Regions from separate parts of the Brevibacillus sp. LEMMJ03 genome, predicted to be linked through region 1. Evidence: predicted binding sites of a transcription regulator. Region 1 holds the regulator's gene; each other region holds the start of a gene.
What was found. The regulator Rex, encoded in region 1, represses fermentation and respiration genes when NADH is low (regulators of the CRP and FNR family bind a similar motif). The targets are predictions, from matches to a motif close to TTGTGAAATATTTCACAA.
Positions count from the first base shown of each region.

Region 2: the regulator Rex is predicted to act here: its motif matches at 1,333-1,350, upstream of FOI68_RS19245 (cytochrome ubiquinol oxidase subunit I).
Region 3: the regulator Rex is predicted to act here: its motif matches at 1,883-1,900, upstream of hcp (hydroxylamine reductase).

Region 1 is NZ_VKJN01000001.1:433,694-436,955, forward strand. Features, by position in the region: gene FOI68_RS02155 (ComEC/Rec2 family competence protein) at 1-781, shown strand, start outside; gene FOI68_RS02160 (redox-sensing transcriptional repressor Rex) at 798-1,421, shown strand; gene FOI68_RS02165 (amidohydrolase) at 1,437-2,735, shown strand; gene FOI68_RS23235 (hypothetical protein) at 2,818-2,979, opposite strand; gene FOI68_RS02170 (hypothetical protein) at 3,114-3,262, shown strand, end outside.
Region 2 is NZ_VKJN01000019.1:30,473-33,734, reverse strand. Features, by position in the region: gene FOI68_RS19245 (cytochrome ubiquinol oxidase subunit I) at 1-1,292, opposite strand, end outside; gene FOI68_RS19240 (GNAT family N-acetyltransferase) at 1,502-2,080, opposite strand; SAM riboswitch class I at 2,175-2,285, shown strand; gene FOI68_RS19235 (homocysteine synthase) at 2,382-3,262, shown strand, end outside.
Region 3 is NZ_VKJN01000004.1:18,961-22,222, reverse strand. Features, by position in the region: gene FOI68_RS06555 (nitrous oxide reductase accessory protein NosL) at 1-259, opposite strand, end outside; gene FOI68_RS06550 (right-handed parallel beta-helix repeat-containing protein) at 256-1,644, opposite strand; gene hcp (hydroxylamine reductase) at 2,009-3,262, shown strand, end outside.

The DNA of each region.
Region 1 (3,262 bases):
CAGCGACGACGAACGCGAATTTGTCGGGCTGGTGATCCACTTTCTCGCCCTGCCGCATGGCGAGAGCACGCTGATCCGACTGCCGGGCGGAAAAACCATGCTGGTCGACACGGGAAGCGCGGAAGACTGGCCCGTCTTGTTCGGCATGCTGTCCGAGCGAAAGCTGACGCGTCTGGACTATGTTGTCGTGACCAACGATCAGCCGGAACAAGCGGGGGGCTTCGCCTTTCTCAGCGACCGGATGCCGGTGGATACGGTCATTCTGCCCCGTCTGATCGAGCCGTCGATTCGCAGGCTCGTCCCGCTCAAAGGGGACAAAAAGCTGCTGCCCGTCGCGGACGGCGACGCGATCAGACTGGACAACGACGTTGTGTTGGACGTGCTTCATCCCAGCGAACCGCTGTTTTTGTCTCCGCAGGACAATTCCCTGGTGTTCCGGCTGCGGCACGGCCAGCTTCGCTTTCTCTTTGCCAGCGCCGTCAATGAAAAGGCGGAAGAGCGCCTGCTGGAGAAGCACGGCGGCCAGTTGAAGGCGGAAGTGCTGAAAGTGGCCGACCAGGGGAGAAACCAGGCCTCTTCCCAGCCGTTTCTCACCAAGGTGGACCCGCAGGTGGCGGTGATTCTGACCGGCAAGTCCCGAAACGAGATGAAAGACAGCCAGGAGGAAGTGCTGGAACGCCTGGGCGAATCGTGGGCGGAGACCTACATCACCAGCCAGCACGGCACGATCGCGATCCTGTCCAACGGCAGGGATTACCGTGTCGTCAAGCGAAAAAAGTAAGGAGGAAGGACCGTACGTGGCCAAAAGTGAAAAGATTTCGGAAGCGGTCGTTCGCCGTTTGCCGATTTATCTGCGCTACCTGAGTTATTTGCAGCAAGTGGGCGTGACGACGGTATCCTCCCAGCAGATGGGCAAAAATCTGGACGTCAACCCCGCCCAAATCCGCAAAGACTTAGCCGCGTTCGGCGATTTCGGCAAGAAAGGCATCGGCTATGACGTCAACTACCTGGTGGAAAAAATCCGCCAGATTCTCAAACTGGATCAGGAAATTCGCGTCGCGCTCGTCGGCGCCGGCCATCTCGGCCACGCGATCAGCAACTACAACGCGTTCCTGAAGGATCAGATGCGGATCGCGGCGATTTTTGACAGCGATCCGGCCAAGCAGGGCAAGCAGATTGCGGGGATCACGATCCAGCCGCTGGAAGAGCTGAAGCAGACAGTGAAGGATCGGCACATTCGCCTGGCGATCATCACGGTCCCGGCTGCCGCCGCCCAATCGGTGGCCGATCTCTTGATCGAGGCGGGGATCGAAGGCATCCTCAACTTCGCGCCGACGACCATCCGGACGGAGAAAGAGGTGCGCATCCACTATGCGGATGTGACGTCCAGCCTGCAAAGTCTCGCCTATTATTTAACGTAAGAACGGAGTGGAACGATGAAACAGACGATCTTGACTCACGCCACCGTGATCACCGTAAACGACCAGAACGAGGTGATCCACGACGGAGCCGTCGCGTTTGCCGGCAGCGCGATTACGTACGTCGGCCCCACGCCTGCGGACGTGTCCGGCTACGACGAGGTGATCGACCTGAAGGGCAACTACCTCCTGCCGGGCCTGATCAACACGCACGGCCATGCGGGCATGTCGCTCTTGCGCGGATACTCCGACGACCTGCCGCTGCAGCAGTGGCTCGAAGACAAAATGTGGCCGCTGGAAGCGCAGTTTACCGCCGACCATGTGAAATGGGGCACATACCTGTCGCTGATTGAGATGATCCGCACGGGAACGACGACCTTCGTCGACATGTACGACCACATGGACGAAGTGGCCAAAGCGGTGGAAGCGACCGGAATGCGCGCCCGGCTGTGCCGCGGCATGATCGGCCTCTGCTCGGAGGAAGAGCGGGCGGCCAAACTGCGGGAGGCTACCACTTTTGCCAAAAACTGGCACAATCAGGCGGACGGCCGCATCACCACGATGCTTGCGCCTCATGCGCCGTACACCTGCCCGCCGGAATTTATCACGCAAATTGTGGAACGGGCGGAAGAGCTTTCCCTGCCGATCCACATCCACATGTCGGAAACAAAGTGGGAAGTGGGCCAAAACGAGCGGGATTACGGCCTTCGTCCGGTCGCCCACCTGGAAAAACTGGGCGTGTTCCGCCGTCCGACGCTGGTAGCACATGCCGTTCATCTGACGGATGAAGAAATGGACGTATTGGCAAAATATCAAGTGAAAGTCTCCCACAACGTGGTGAGCAACCTGAAGCTGGCCAGCGGCGTGGCGCCGGTTCCCCAAATGCTGGCGAAAGGAATCAGCGTTTCGCTGGGAACGGACAGCACCGCCAGCAACAACAATCTGAACCTGTTTGAAGAACTGAAGCTGGCCGCCATTCTGCACAAGGGAGTGGGTTACGACCCCGTGGCCGTTCCGGCGGAAGAAGCGCTGCGCATGGCGACCCGCTACGGGGCGGACGGCGTGTTCCAGCCGGATGAGCTGGGTTCGATCGAAACCGGCAAGCAGGCGGACCTGATCGTCCTGGACAGCCATCAGGCCCATTTCCATCCCGCTCACAACCCGGTCTCCCACGTGGTGTATGCGGCCAACGGACGGGACGTGACCGACACGATCGTGGCCGGCCGGTTCCTGATGCGCAACCGCGAGCTGTTGACCGTGGACGAAGAGCGCGTGATTTTTGAAGCGAACCGCGTGTTCCAAACGCTGAAACGGTAAAAGGCTCCTGTCAGGGCAAATGACAGGAGAAGGGGAGCGTAGGTGTAGGTAGAGGAAGTTTTGTTTGGACGCCATGCCGCGCTCATTTTTGCCACACGTCCGTAAGCGGGGCGTGGCGGAACTCCAGTGTGGGCGAGTGGGTCAAGGTTCTCAGCGGCGACGACAACGCTGCCCAGGAGACGCGGTATTCCTGCAGCAGATACCCTAGCACGTCAGGAGATGTCGATCGTTGCGACGGTTTCACGCGCTCACCTCCTCGGGGTGTATCTGTAGTATGGCCGGGACGCCGGGGGGTATGTTTAGCAAGTTTTCCGTACCGTTCTAAAACCTTCCCGCCTCACATAGGTTAAGGAAAAAACGGGACAGGAGGGGAAGGACATGTACGTCCGGCCCAAGCAGCTCTGGTGGCTGCTGCCCATTTTTCTCGGCCTGTTTTTCCTTGGCGTGTCGTTGGGGGCGCTGCACAACCGGCATGACGGGAAGGGCGTGCCCATCATGGCAGAGGCAGAACGTGCGGAAGCGGATCG
Region 2 (3,262 bases), on a different contig from region 1:
GGCTTGTTTGCGAACATCCGTCTGAGCACCAGCGTGCAAACCACGGCCAAAAACGCGTACAGGAGGCCGAACAGGACCAGCATCTGCCCGACGTTGTCGGCGGTGGTGGCGGCGTGCTGCGTCTTCATGTAGCCGACGAGAATCCACGGCTGCCGGCCGATTTCGGAAAAGATCCAGCCCAGTTCGATCGCCAGAAACGCCAGCGGCGCCCCCAAGACGATCGCGCGCAGCAGCAGGCGCGGAACCTCCCCTTTTTTCCAGCGGCGGACGGCAAAGTAGAGAAGCGGGACGATCAGCATGTACACCCCGATCGCCACCATCCCGTCAAACAGGTAGTGGATGAAGAGCGGCGGCCACAGCTCGCGCGGAATCTGGTCGAGACCGGTGACCGTGCCGTTTGGCGAACCGGTCGCCAAAATGCTGAGCACGTACGGCAGTTTCAGGGCGTTTTTCACTTCCAGCGTCTCCGGGTCCAGCACGCCGCCGACGACCAGTTCCGCCCGCGGCCTGGTCTCAAAGTGCCACTCGGCCGCCGCCAGCTTGGCCGGCTGGTATTCGGCCAGGTACTTGCCGGCCAGGTCCCCCCACAGGGCGGTGCCGAAGGAGAAGAGCAGCGCCAGGCCGATGGTGAAGGTGAGCGCCTTCCGGTAGTATTCGTGCCTGCTCCCTTTCAGCAGCTTCCAGGCGGCGATGGCGGCCAGTACAAAGGCGGAGGCGGCGTACGACGAGAGGATCATGTGGCCTGCCTTGGTCGGCGTGGCCGGGTTGAACATCGCCACCAGCGGCTGAATGTCGACGATGGCGCCGTTTTGCAGGGTAAAGCCCTGGGGCGCGTTCATGAACGCGTTCACCGTCATGATGAAAAAAGCGGAAGCGGTCGAACCGATCACGACCGGAATGGAGAAAAACCAGTGGACATACGGGTTGGCAAAGCGATCCCAGGTGTACAGGTAGATGCCGAGAAAGATCGCTTCGAAGAAAAAGGCGAAAGTTTCCAGAAACAGCGGCAGGGCAATCGCTTCCCCGGCGATTTTCATAAAGCTGGGCCAGAGCAGGCTGAGTTGCAGGCTGATACAGGTGCCGGTGACCACGCCTACCGCCACGGTGACCGTAAAGCCTTTGACCCAGCGGCGGGCCATCAGCGTGTACATCGGGTCATTGCGGCGGATGCCCAGCCACTCCGCGATCGAGATCATCACGGGAATGCCGACGCCCAAAGCGGCAAAAATGATGTGAAACCCCAGCGTCAACGAGGTCAGGATCCTGGCCAGCATGGTATTGTCCAGTTCCATCGATGTCTCCCCTCCCCGAAACAACATTTTCACAGTGAATATGTGATTTTTATCACAATCACCCCTATTATAGGGCTGCCCCGGCCGAAAAGTTGTGAACGAGAGAGGGCGAAACGGTTACGCAATTGTGACGGGGGGCGCTGCGGTTCCTGCTTCAAGCCGGCCCCGATGGGAGCGGGACCGGCCCGCCTCAGCCCGCCGTGTACGGATTAGTCACGGACCGCTTCTCCCCTGGCCGCCCGTTCCTTTTCCGCCAGATACCGGAGAAAATCGTCCCGCTTGAAGGCGTGCAGCACACAGGGCTGCTGCTGCCGCTGCTCCAGAGCGGCGTGCTCCTCGGGATACTCGTTTTCCACGTGGAGCGTGACGTAGGGCAGCTTCTCCTGCGCTTTTTGCGAGCGGATGTTGGTCGTCCGCGCCCCGGCGAAGACGATGTCCAGGTCCAGCTCGCCAAACGCGATGGACAAAATCGCTTCCTTGGCGAGCTGGTTGTACCCTTTCCCCCAGTACGCCCGGCCCAGCCAACTGCCGATGTGACAGCGCCGCCGCTCCCTGTCGATGAACATCAGCGTGGTGACGCCGATCAACTCCTCCTTTTCATTGAAAACGACCCGGCTGACGGCTCTTCCTGCCCGCTCCTCTTCCGTAATGTGCCGGATGAACCGCTTCGTATCCTCGACCGACTGGTCCTGCAGGCTGAGCGCGCCGCTGACGGCCGGATCGGAAACCAGCGCAAACATGCGCTCCGCATAGGCCAAATCGTGTGGACGCAAGAAAACAGCAATCATGATAATTCCCCCTGACTTACTCGGAAATTTGTATTGACCGAATCCGGCTGTCCCCCTATAATACCAGATAAGCACAATTTGCAAAATTTCCACGATTTCATCAAGAGCGGCGGAGGGACAGGCCCGATGAAGCCCGGCAACCGGCAAACAAGCCTGCTTGCATGGTGCCAATTCCTGCAGAATCCCGGATTCTGAGAGATGAAACGGCCGCTTGATCGGGAATGACCGAAGCCTTCTTTCTCTCCGGAAGAAGGCTTCGTTTGTTATCCATCCTTTATCCAGGAAAGAGGGAGAGATGCCCATGTCGGACCAACGCCAGTGGAAGCCGGAAACCATCGCTCTGCACGGAGGACAGTCGCCCGATCCGGTGACGGGAGCGCGCGCCGTGCCGATTTACCAGACGACCTCGTACGTGTTTCGCGATACGGAGCACGCCGCCAACCTGTTCGGGCTGAAAGAGACGGGCAACATCTACACGCGCATCATGAACCCGACCCAGGACGTGTTTGAACAGCGGGTCGCCCTGCTGGAAGGCGGTGTCGGGGCGCTGGCCACTTCCTCCGGGCAGGCGGCGATCGCCTTTTCCATCCTCAACATCGCCCAGGCCGGCGACGAAATTGTCGCCTCCAACAGCCTGTACGGCGGCACCTACAACCTCTTCTACCACACGCTGCCGCGGCTCGGCATCACCGTTCACTTCGTCGACCAATCCAACCCGGACCATTTCCGCTCCAAAATCAACGAAAAGACAAAAGCGCTGTTCCTCGAGACGATCGGCAATCCGCGCATGGACGTGGCCGACATCGAGGCGATTGCCGCGATTGGCCACGAACACGGAATTCCGCTGATCGTGGACAACACCTTTGCCACTCCGATCCTCTGCCGTCCGTTTGACCACGGAGCGGACATCGTCGTTCACTCCACCACCAAGTTCATCGGCGGACACGGCACGGCCATCGGCGGCATCATCGTCGACTCCGGCAAGTTCGACTGGAGCAGCGGCAAGTTTCCCGGCCTGACCACGCCCGACCCGAGCTACCACGGCATCGTCTACACGGAAGCGCTCGGCCCGCTGGCGTACATCGTCAAGGCCCGCGTTCAACTGCAGCGGGATATCGGGGCCGCCGTCGCGCCGTTCAACGCCTTCCTGTTCCTGCAAGGGCTGGAAACGCTGCATCTGCG
Region 3 (3,262 bases), on a different contig from region 1:
ACCGGGCTTCCACCTGTTCGTTCTCATGCTCCTTTGTCCAGCGGTACATACAGCCGATATCGTCAAATTTTAACACTTTCCCGTTTTGCAAAACGATTTCCGACGCGTTGTGGTCATTGGCCACATTCATATGGCAGACGTCGCATTTGTCCACGCCTTCCACGATGTCCACCGGTTTTGCTTCCTCCTTGCCGCATCCCCCCATCAACATGGAGAGGGTCATCATCATTGCGCCAATCGTCCACACCCGAGATTTCATTTTCGTCTCACTCCTCCATACATGATCAAACAGCTTCCGCTCATCAGCAGCACACTGAGTACGCCCATGGCCGTCTGCTGACCCGCCCGCTGTTCGTCCTCTTGCGCCATAACCGGAGACAGCAATGGTGCCCCGTCCCGAATGGACGCGTCTGTCCCTGCGGTAAAAAGCCCCTCCAAAAACACAAGACCGGGTGCCTGGAAAAAGATCTGATAGGGCGATACCGCTTCGGTCAACGCCAGGAAAAACGGGTTGAGCTCATAGGGAATATTGCTGCGGCCGTCTGCATCCAGATCAATGCCCTGCATGTCGTCCCAGTAGTTTCCCTCCAACGTGTTGGCTGTGCTGTCCTGCGCCTGTGCCTGGATGACATTGGACACAAAATGGTTGGCCGTCACCACATTCCCTGAGGCTTGTTTGAGCTGCATCCCGACAAAGTTCAGCGTGAATTCGTTACCTTCCAGACGGTTCCCTTTGGACCGTTCCATGTACAAGCCCACACGGTTTCCCTCGATGCGATTTCCCTCGATTCGCGATCCCGTTACGTCGAAAAGAAGAATCCCCTGGGCGTTCGGATTTTCCCTTTGTTTGACAAAACGATTATGCTGCACGACAGCGCCATCCGATTCCATGAGCATCGTGCCCGTCACGTTGGCGCTTCCTGTGTTGCCGAGCAGCTTCGTGGAGGACGTACCCATGAAATGATAACCGTATCGGGAGTTCTCCACGAAATTTTGCTCCATGTGGTTGAAGTTGCTGTTTTCCGCATAGATGCCGTCAAACATGTTGCTGATCCGGTTGGAGACGATCCGGTTGTGATGAGAGTGATTCAAGTCGAAGCCGTTTCCCTTTTTGGCCGTAACATCCGGATTTGTACCGGCTGCTCCCGACAGTTGGTGCGCGTGTTGGCCGTGGTTGTGGAGGCCTTCCTGTTCCTTGCCCGGGTCCGTTACCAGACCGATCACGCGGATACCGCGCAGCGTATTGTTGCTGGCATCACGAAGCTGCACCCCTGTTCCCATCGTTTCGATCACAAGGTCTTCCACAATGTTGTGGTTCCCCCTCATGACCACGGACGCTTCTGCGGCATTGATTCGGTTGTCTACGATTTTCATTCCCCGGACGACGGCATGATCGGACAGAATCGACAGAACAGGGCTGCTTCCATCACTGGCAATCTCCACGGCCCCCTCTGCCTGCAGCACGATCGGTTTGGTAATGCGAATGGGCCCCCGGTATTTTCCTGCCGGAACGGTGACGACTGCTCCCGGTTGAGCCTGGTCGATCCTCTCCTGCAAGGAGACCGATGCGGCACTGACCCGGTCGAAAAAAACGGCCCCGACCGTGAGTCCGGCGATTCCTGCGGCCAACAGCATGCGGGCCATGGTGCGGGTATTCCTTCTACCGAACAGATTTCTCCCCCCTTCGTCTTGCTTCTTTCCGAACACACCATCAACATAGCGCTCCCCGGCCTGTTCGTAAATGACTCAACCGGGCTATAAACCTTGACAAAAAAACAACAAAAGCGAGCGTTCGCGAGGCAGCACCATCCCTCCGCTGCGGGGATGGTTTCTGTACGACGTCAGTTCGCCCGCACGGCGGTATCGTGAAATTTTGTCATGTTTGTGAAATGAATCACAAAGTGTGATGCTCGTCACATCTGAACAAACGCTTTTTACGCATAATGGAAACAGACACAGGGATGGCTCACACACATCCCACATTGAACAGGAGAAGGAGGACGTATCCATGTTTTGTTATCAATGCGAGCAAACAGCGACTGGCGGCTGCAAAGTAGTCGGCGTATGCGGGAAAAATGAAGATCTGGCCAGCATCCAAGATACGATTGTATTTGCCCTCAAAGGAATCGCTGCTTATGCAACACATGCAAGGGAGTTGGGGTATACGGACCCCGAAGTGGATGCGATTACCCATGAAGCCCTGTACTTCACTTTGACAAATGTAAATTTTCATTTCCAGGAACATGTTGACATGGCGATGAAAGTTGGGTCGGCAGCGATAAAAGTGATGGAACTGCTGGACCGTGCACATACGGAACGATTTGGCATCCCTCAGCCTATTACGGTCACGCAAAATAAAATCGAAGGAAAATGTATTGTCGTCACCGGTCATAACCTGCTTGCCCTGGAAGAATTGCTGAAACAAACAGAAGGCAAAGGAATCAATGTTTATACGCACTCGGAGATGCTGCCTGCCCACGGATATCCTGCATTACGAAAATATCCTCATTTAAAGGGAAACATCGGAAAGGCCTGGTACGATCAGCGAAAACTGTTTGAAGAATTCCCTGGGGCCATATTGGCGACAACCAATTGTGTGATGCCGATTAAGGGAACCTACTCGGACCGATTCTTCTCCTATGAAGTAGCAGGACTGGAAGGCGTTACGAAAATTGAACATAACGATTTTACTCCGATCATCGAAAAAGCGTTGCAACTGCCAGCGGCACATATCGACTCGGATCAGAAACTGGTCACCGGCTATCACCACGAAACCGTGATCGGTCTGGCGCCGGAACTGATTTCGGCCGTACACGAAGGCAAGATTCGGAGGTTTTTTGTGATCGCCGGTTGTGATGCCCCTGGAAAGGGTGGAAATTACTATCGGGAGTTGGCTGCGTCGCTTCCAAATGATACGGTCATTTTAACCACCTCCTGCGGGAAATTTCGTTTTAACGATATTGATTTTGGAACCGTAGGAAATACAGGCATCCCACGGTATATTGATCTGGGGCAATGCAACAACTCCATCTCCACGGTAAAAATTGCGCGCGCGTTGGCGGACGCTCTCCACTGTGACATCAACGAGCTGCCGGTCAGCATTGTACTGTCCTGGTTCGAGCAGAAAGCGATTGCCATTTTGCTGGGATTGTTCAGCTTAGGAATCACGGACATACGGATTGGTCCGAAGGTTCCGGAATTTTTAACCCCAGGTGTAGTACACTTCCTGCAAAACACGTTTCATCTCAAGGTAATTGGGGAC